DNA from 2 places in the Cytobacillus dafuensis genome. Region 2 is predicted to be linked to the other one. Evidence: riboswitches for the same ligand, from Rfam matches in the RefSeq annotation. Region 2 holds a riboswitch; the other holds the start of a gene.
What was found. A riboswitch is a leader RNA that binds a small molecule or an ion and turns the genes downstream of it on or off. The one in region 2 is predicted to bind cobalamin.

Region 1: another riboswitch for cobalamin. It lies ahead of FSZ17_RS13865 (ribonucleoside-diphosphate reductase subunit alpha); the one in region 2 lies ahead of FSZ17_RS03030 (ABC transporter substrate-binding protein).

What each region holds. Positions count from the first base shown of each region.
Region 1 is NZ_CP042593.1:2,924,809-2,929,245, reverse strand. Features, by position in the region: gene FSZ17_RS13865 (ribonucleoside-diphosphate reductase subunit alpha) at 1-1,691, opposite strand, end outside; cobalamin riboswitch at 2,037-2,215, opposite strand; gene FSZ17_RS13860 (amino acid permease) at 2,464-3,828, shown strand; gene FSZ17_RS13855 (LysE family transporter) at 3,976-4,437, opposite strand, start outside.
Region 2 is NZ_CP042593.1:587,065-591,501, reverse strand. Features, by position in the region: gene FSZ17_RS03040 (adenosylcobinamide amidohydrolase) at 1-749, opposite strand, end outside; gene FSZ17_RS03035 (FecCD family ABC transporter permease) at 753-1,811, opposite strand; gene FSZ17_RS03030 (ABC transporter substrate-binding protein) at 1,777-2,751, opposite strand; cobalamin riboswitch at 3,088-3,267, opposite strand; gene FSZ17_RS03020 (hypothetical protein) at 3,624-4,400, opposite strand.

The sequences.
Region 1 (4,437 bases), 2.3 Mb from region 2:
TTCTCTGATTCCCAATAGATTCCTTCTGTGGCAAGCAGATGATGCCAGCCAAATGTTCCAAGTCCAACTGCTCTATATTTAGAGTTGGTTTGTTTTGCTTGTCCGACTGATATATTGTTTATATCAATTGTGTTATCTAACATTCTCATTTGGATACGAATGAGACGCTCTAATACATTTGCTCTGACCGCATTTGGGAGATGGATGGAGGATAAATTACAAACAACAAAATCTCCAGGCTTGCGGATAATGACGATATTTCCTTCATCGTCTTCGTATTCATTTTGTATTACAGTAGGTGACATATTCTGGGTAATTTCAGTACATAAATTACTGCAGTATATAGAAGTACGGCCTCTTCCTTTCACATGTTTGTTCGGGTTTTGCCGGTTGACTTCATCTCGATAAAACATATAAGGCGTACCTGCTTCAAGCTGAGATACCATAATTCGGGCCATAATATCCATTGCACGGTATGACTTTCTTGGAAGTAGAGGATGTGCAACAGCTTCTTCGTATTTTTCAGTAAAAAGCTTTTCATCTGACTCATCATAAAAATCTTCAAGCCCTAAAGGCGTTCCATTTTCATCCTTCCAGCCCATTATCAGTTTTATTTGATGCGGACAAAAAGTATGCCATTGCCCAACGCTTCGCCCAGTATCATCAATCTCTTCAAGCTTTTTCATAAATAGGTCTGGTATAGAAACGCCTGTGAAAATATCGTGAGCTTTACGACGCTCATCTCCATTATTTGTTTTTAAATCTAAAAATCCATTCATAATATCCTTATGGAAAACATCTAGGTAAACGGCAATTGCTCCTTGTCTTTGCCCTAGTTGATCAACGCTGACAGCAGTATCATTTAACAGCCTTATCCATGGAATGACACCTGATGAATTTCCTTTAAATCTTTTAATATCAGACCCTAAAGCCCGAACCTTTCCATAATAGATGCCAATGCCGCCACCATCTTTACTCAATCTAGCAATATCCCAATTATTCAAATAAATACTGTCTAAGGAATCATCAACTGTATCAATAAAGCAAGAAGAGAGTTGACCGTAACTTTTTCCTGCATTTGAAAGGGTAGGAGTGGCGACAGTCATATATAGATTGCTTAAAGCCCAGTAAGCCTCTCTTACTAATGCTACACGGTTTGATTTATTTTCATTCTTCATTAATGTCATTGCGATGATCATGAAACGTTCCTGAGGCAACTCATATACATTTTTTTCATAATCTTTCGCAAGATACCGATCTGCAAGTAAAAATAAACCTACATAATTAAACAAATGATCTCTTTCTGGAACAATTTCTTTAGCTAATTCAAATATTTCTTCTTTTGTGAATATTGAAAGTAAATCCTCAGAATAAATTCCAATCCTTGTTAACTTTTGAATTAACTCGTAAAAATCACCATATTTTTTTCCTCTTTCGTATCCTCTATTTTCAGCTGCTTTTGAATATAGTTCATTTAAATATAAATTTGCAGCTAGAAAGGTCCAGTTTGGCTTATCCATTGAAATTTGGTTTAAAGAATAGAGGAGTGAATGTTGATTTGCTGATTCACTGGTCAAATTTTGTTCAAATAATTGCTTTTTAAGCTCAGCTATATCTAGTTTGTATAAATAGGAAGCTTTGTCTATTGTTTCTATTACTGAATCCAAATTAATTTGAGTAATTGATGTCATTAAAAACGTTCCCCTTTAAATGAGTTTTTTATAAAGATAATTAAGTTCGACTAAAGTTGTGCCCTCTATGGATTGATATCAGGCGAAAGGACAATTTTTCTATGAATTGTGCTAGATCCATTCGATGATAATTAGTGGATCATTTCATACCTCTTTTCTAAAGTTGTATTTTCTGATTCCTAGGTATGAGGGGATAAAAGGGTAGATTTAGAGGAATAATATGCATCTAAATAAAAAACCCATCACTCAAAAAAGAGGATGGGTTTTAAAAACGTTGATATATTCATAGATAATAAAATATCTATCAAAATACCCTCGTTCTACCTTCCCAACTCCCGAAGAAGATAACACGCTATAAATACGGCAGGTCTCCTGACTTGTGCCTTTTCCTACTCTAAGCCCTTCCATCTTGATAGACAGTGGATTTACTTATTTCGATGGCACTTACAGTTGCGGGTACAGTTCTGGATTCTCACCAGATTCCCTATTAAGTCTTAATCGACACCATATTCATTGGTTTGTTACTGTATATTGTGTTAACGTTGTAAAAATAGCACTATATATGTACTTTTATGATTATAAGTCATACTCTAAATTTTGACAACCTTTTTAATGTACGATGAAATTCTATATCATTCGCAAAAGACACATTGAAATCAATTAACCTTTTCTCCCGTATAGCCATTATTCGCTAGACTAAAACGAGCCTAACAATACATATTTAATTGCCTAAAGCTAATAATAATTTGGATTTGAATGGGAGGGATTCTCAATGGAGATACCTGCTCGGGCGGCTTGTCAAGGCGATGAGAAGGGTAATAAAAAATTAGTGTGGTGGCAGCTGTCACTTATTGGTGTAGGATGTATTATCGGTACAGGTTATTTTGTTGGTTCTGGAATTGGGGTAAGAATGACAGGTCCAGGTATTCTAATCGCATTTGTACTTGCTGCCTTAGGTACATATATTGTTTTTGATGCCTTGGGAAAAATGGCTGCCAAAGACCCGCAAAAGGGTGCGTTTCGATCTTATGCCAAGAAAGCGTATGGCCATTGGGCTGGTTTTAGCAGCGGCTGGGTGTATTGGTTTTCGGAAATGCTGATTTCAGGGAGTCAACTGACTGCACTTTCTCTGCTAACTCGTTTTTGGTTTCCAAATGTTCCTCTGTGGATTTTTTCGATGATTTACGCAGTACTTGGGGTGCTTGTCGTAGTTATTGGGACGAAGGGATTTGAAAAGGCGCAGAATGTTTTTGCAGTAATAAAAATCGCAGCTATAATGATGTTTATTTTTTTAGCAATTGCAGTTTTATTCGGATTATTTGGTGGAAGCATAAAAGATTTCAATGTTCCGACTGATAAAAAAGAATTTTTGCCCAATGGGATGCATGGATTATGGTCAGCACTTATCTTTGGGTTTTATGCTTTTGGCGGGATTGAAATTATGGGAATATTAGCTACACGGCTAAAAAATAAAGAGGATGTACGGAAATCAGGAACTGTTATGCTAATGATGTTAACAAGCATCTACATAATTTCATTAGCCTTAGCAACAGGGTTGGCAGCAATAAACAAGTTTCATACAAATGAAAGTCCCTTTGTCATTGCTCTCGAAAAATATGATATTAATTTTTTCCCACATGTTTTTAATGGAGGAATAATTATAGCTGGTTTTTCAACAATGGCCGCATCCTTGTTTGCTGTAACAAGCATGATTGTCACCTTATCTGAGGATGGAGATGCGCCAAAAATTTTTTCTAAAAAAGGGAAACTAAAGATTCCTCCTTTTGCGCTTAGTTTAACAATTTGCGGGCTAATTACTTCAGTAGTGCTAGCTCTTGTCATGCCAGATGTTGTTTATGAGTATATCACTACTGCAGCAGGGCTAATGTTATTATACAATTGGCTTTTCATCCTCGTTTATTTTCCAAAGCTCATAAAAGCAACAGGATTTGATCATGTAAAACGGTTTGTTGGAATGATTTTGATCTTATTGGCCATAAGCGGAACACTTTTTCAAAAATCGAGTCGCCCAGGATTTTTTGTCAGTCTATTGTTTGTCGGGATAATAGTGATTGTGTTAACGATCATGAATATTAATAAAAAAAGGAAAAGAAATAGAGGATATAACCCTCAGTAAGCATAACTCCACATGTTATCAAAGTGGAGTTTTTTTAGCTAAAAGGAAAGTTTAAGTTTATTAACGTACTAAAGTAAAGTGTGTTATCAATTAAATATTTGCTAATAAGATCGCATAAGAAAAACTAAGGCATTCGCCAAAAAGGACTTAGCGAACGTCAAGTTTTTCTAATGTAAAAAACAGTAATAAAATAGCTTGGTAACCAAAATAAATACCGAAGCCGATTAAGGATAAACCTGAAATGATTGAGATAACAGCCAGGATTTTTCCTGTTAAAAATCTTTTAAAACTGCTAGCGACTACTGCCATAGTGATATCCCAAAGCAGAAGTCCGATAATGATCCCTGAACTATAAATCATAACCAGCGATTGATCATATTCTGCAACAGTTTTGGCAAGAACAGAACCATATATGCCTAACCAGAAAAGAATCGTCAAAGGATTTGATATGGAAAGCAGAAAGCCTGAAAAAAATGATTTAACTGCAGCTTCTTCACTTTTTCTTGTAAATGAAATCAATTTATTGGCACTTATTATACTTTCGACACCTGTATATACAAGTACGAAAAATCCAAACGACCAAAGAAAGATCTTAATGAAAGAAATCTC
Region 2 (4,437 bases):
GCAGGTACTTTCGGATGAGGATGCTTTTCAATTTTTGTATTGTAAACATCTCGAATTCGATCTTCTCTTAATACCTCATTTGGTGTGTGATTGATATTAATTTCTCCATTTTCTAATAATAGAAGCCTATCACAGTATAAGCCCGCGAGATTAAGATCATGGAAAATCGAGATAACAGTTAATCCGCGATTCTTCGTCCAGTCTTTTAACATATCAAGCAAGTCCTTCTGAAAAGAAAGATCAAGATGATTCGTCGGTTCGTCAAGCAGCAGGATTTCTGGCTCCTGTGCAAGTGCTTGAGCTAAATAAACCCTCTGCCTTTCTCCTCCAGACAGCTCATGGATATAATGGTTTTCATAATGGGCAACGCCCGTTTGCTCCATCGCTTGCATAACGATTTTTTCGTCCTCATGGGACCATGTTTGAAACCAGCCCTTTTGATGGGCGTATCTGCCAAGTGAAACCGTTTCCTTTACAGTATAAGAAAAACTTTGAATGGAATGCTGCGGAAGCACGGCAATAATTTTCGCTAATTCCTTTGGTGAATAATCTTTTAATGACTTTTCTATAAGCTCAATTTTTCCACTGCTATAGGGCAATATGCCGCTAATCATTTTCAGCAGTGTCGTTTTTCCGCTGCCATTCGGACCTAAAATCCCAAATAGCTCGCCTTTATCTATTTCAAAGGATACATTCTTAATAATGGAATCACCGGAATATCCACCAGTTAATTGTTGGACGCTAAGCATGCTTTATCCTCTTCTTTCACTTCTTCTGTTCATTAAAATGATCGCAAATGCAGGTGCCCCAATGATTGCCGTAATAACGCCAATTGGCAGTTCTGTTGGAGAGATGATCGTTCTTGCAACAAGGTCCGCGAGAATTAAGAACCCGCTCCCTGTTAAAATGGACAATGGCAATAAATGCTTATGGTCCGGTCCCCATAGTAATCTTGTCAAATGCGGGATAACAAGGCCAACAAATCCAATCGTTCCTGAAACGGCTACAGCTGCTCCTGTTAAGATCGAACCTGCTATCAAAATCATCATTTTTCTTTTTTGCACATTTACACCAATATGCTTAGCCCTTTCTTCTCCAAAGGACATTGCATTCAATTCATTACTATTTAGTATCAGTATAACTGAACCAATTATAAAAAATGGGAGAATAATTTTAATATAATCCCAGCCCCGCATGGAAACACTGCCAAGAAGCCAGCCGATAATTTGCCTTAATTCCTCGCCAGTTAACGCGATCATGAGGGAAATTAAAGCCCCTAGAAAAGAGCTAAAGATAATCCCGGTTAAAATAATCGACTCCACCTTCATCGAACGGTCAATTTTTCGAGCAAAAAGCAAGACTAAGAATATCGTGATAAATGAAAAAAGGATACTTAATAATGGCAATGTAAATAAGCCCAAATACGGAATGGAGAGACCGAAGAATAAAGTAATAACAGCCCCCACTGAGGCACCTGATGATACGCCAAGTGTATACGGGTCTGCGAGAGGATTTCTCAATAAACCTTGGAAAGCGGCTCCCGCTATTGCGAGAGACGCTCCAACCAGCCCTGCCAATATGACTCTTGGCAGTCTTATATTCATAACAATATTTGAATACATAGAATCAATTTGTTCATTTGGTGATAGACGGAAAATTTCTGAACCAATAATCTTTATGATATCTAATGCCGGAACAGAAACGGTTCCGATTGAAATCCCAAGCAGCATCGAAATCAATAAAAAAGCAACTGCAAGAATATAAGCAAAAACTTTATTATTTAAATGTTTCCGGGTAAATCGCTTTTGCAAGTTCCTCTACTCCTTCAACAAGCCTTGGGCCTGTACGGGTAACCGCATCAGAATTCACATCGAACACCTGCTTGTTTTTAACAGCATTTATGCCCTGCCAGCCATCACGCGATAATACATTTCCAACAGGGTCCTCTACATAATATCCGTGAGTTGTGATGATTACATCCGGATTTCTTTCAATAACGGCCTCCGGATCCATTTTTGGCCAGTCTTCCTCTGTAATCACATTATCCGCATGGATCATTTCAAGCATTTCATTGATGAATGTATTTGCACCTGCTGCATAAATTTCAGGTGCAGGAGATACTTCAACAAAAACCTTTTTACGATCTTCATCCTTTATTTCTTTTGCTTTTTCTTTAATAGCTTCAAACTTTTCTTTCATTCCAGCAACAAGCTCTTCAGCCTTTTCCTTCTCTCCTGATGCCGCTCCAATCATATTGATTGATTCGTAAACTTGATCAATGTTTTTCGCCTCATTGACAACTAGGACCGCAATACCAGCATCTCTTAACTGCTGTAGCCCCTCTGCTGAATTATGGGCACTTGAAGCATGTGCTAGAACAAGATTTGGTTTTAAAGAAATAATTTTCTCAACATTAAATTCCATTCCGCCAATTTTCTCTTTATTTGCTACTTCTTCTGGGTAATTATCATAATCAGAAACACCAACAACCTCTTCCCCTAATCCAAGAGCAAACGCAATTTCTGTATTACTTGGAATTAAAGAGACAATCTTTTCAGGCTTCGATTCAATAACCACTTCATTATCTAAGGCATCTTTAATTGTAACTGGAAAAGCAGACTCTTCCTGTTGAACTGTTTGTTTTTCACCATTTTCTGCGTTTTCCTTCGGCTTGTCTGCACTTTCCCCACAGCCTGCCAAAACACCAACTGCAAGAAGCAGCGCGAATAATAACGAGTAAAGCTTTTTCATAGTTTATTCCTCCTGTTTGAAATGCGGAGGTGCCTTGATCATTGAGGAACGCAGACTAAAAGCGCCACGTCCTGTGGCAACGTCTGCATGACCCCCATCCTGCGGGCCTCAAGCATAAGATGGGCCGACGAGAAGATTGTTCTTTAATCTTCTTGGCGGACCAGCTTATGACCTCGAGCACCTAGGCACCGAAGCTAGACAATTCTCTAACTTGTAGAAGCATTTTTCCTCTTTTAATAAAAAAAACATCTCCACAATTGATATGGAGATGTTTGCATAGGCATACAAAAAAGAAAAGGTATGTACCAGTCAAACACCTCCTATCCTCGTAGGTTTGTGGTGCACGAGAATCAGGCAGGTCTCCTGGCTCTTGGTCATTGCTTATCTGCGCCTTCCCATACATGCTTGTACAGTGGCCATTGCAGTAAGCTCCCAATTACAGTGGCGGGACCGCGTTGGAGTTTCACCAACTTCCCTTTTCAGTCTTTAAAAGTAACTTATATTCCATGCAAGCAAAGCTTGAGAATACAGCATTCTTTTTGGAAAGACACCTGTTCTTTTCAATATTTAAAAATTTTCCGTACTTTTGATTATACACTATATTTCATATGGAGCAATGTAATTTCATTATTTGACCATGATAATTTTCCCTGTTGATTTCCGCTGCAGGCACTCGCTTTCCGCGGGCGGTCCGGAAGCCTCCTCGTCGCTATCGCTCCTGCGGGGTCTCCCTTTGACTCGCTTCTCCCGCAGGAGTCTCGTGCCTTCCGCTTCAATCAACAACAAAATAGCATTATCAACCCTGAGCATTCACACAGGCAATTTCTACATTTAACATTAATTAAAAAAAGGCCTCTAATAGAAATCATCTATTATTGGCCATATACCTTCCATTCTCTCGACTTTTTATCGAAGACAAGCTTTGCTTCACAAGGTTTTTTTACGATATTTTCATATTCCTCATACATTTCATCCATATCCGCAAAGTCGCCAATTGGCCAAAACGGGATTTCGATTCTTGACCGATTCTGCTCAATATCCTTTATCGAAAGTAGGACACCTTCCCTCATGAGCGGCTTTAAAGTACGCAGAATATCATTTTGAATAGGTGGATAGGTTTTCTTTTTCTTTAATCCAAGCAATGATTTTTCAACCTTCGTCTCAGCCATTTTCTGAGGTATAACATCCCCAATCATTCTGTAGAAATCACTGAAATCACGATAGTATGTCTTATTAAACCAACCATCATCATGAGATAAATAGACATACCTGTTGCTCAAATTATTATAGAAAGGAGGCTTCAAATGTTCCTTTAGATGTCCGAGGTAAAGAAGCTCCGCAATGGCCTGACCAGAGAGCTCATTCAAATCCTCTTCCTCTTCGAAATCAATCCAGCAGAAATCACCGTACCCATACACATCCGCCTCCATCAGCTTCCGCAGCCTATCTTTTGATACATACTCATGCAATGTATGCATATTAAAGTCAGCATCATCATAGCGATGTTTCAGCAGCAGCAGATTGTTAAGCGATCCGTACAGTGACTGTGCAAACTCCGAAAATTCAATCCCATAAGTTAGAACATATTGTTCCCGTTCGTTCAAATGAATATATATGATATCTCGAATATTATGGTTCCTTTTCTTCAATGGTGAAACCTCCGAAATTAAAAACTTTTACCGTCAT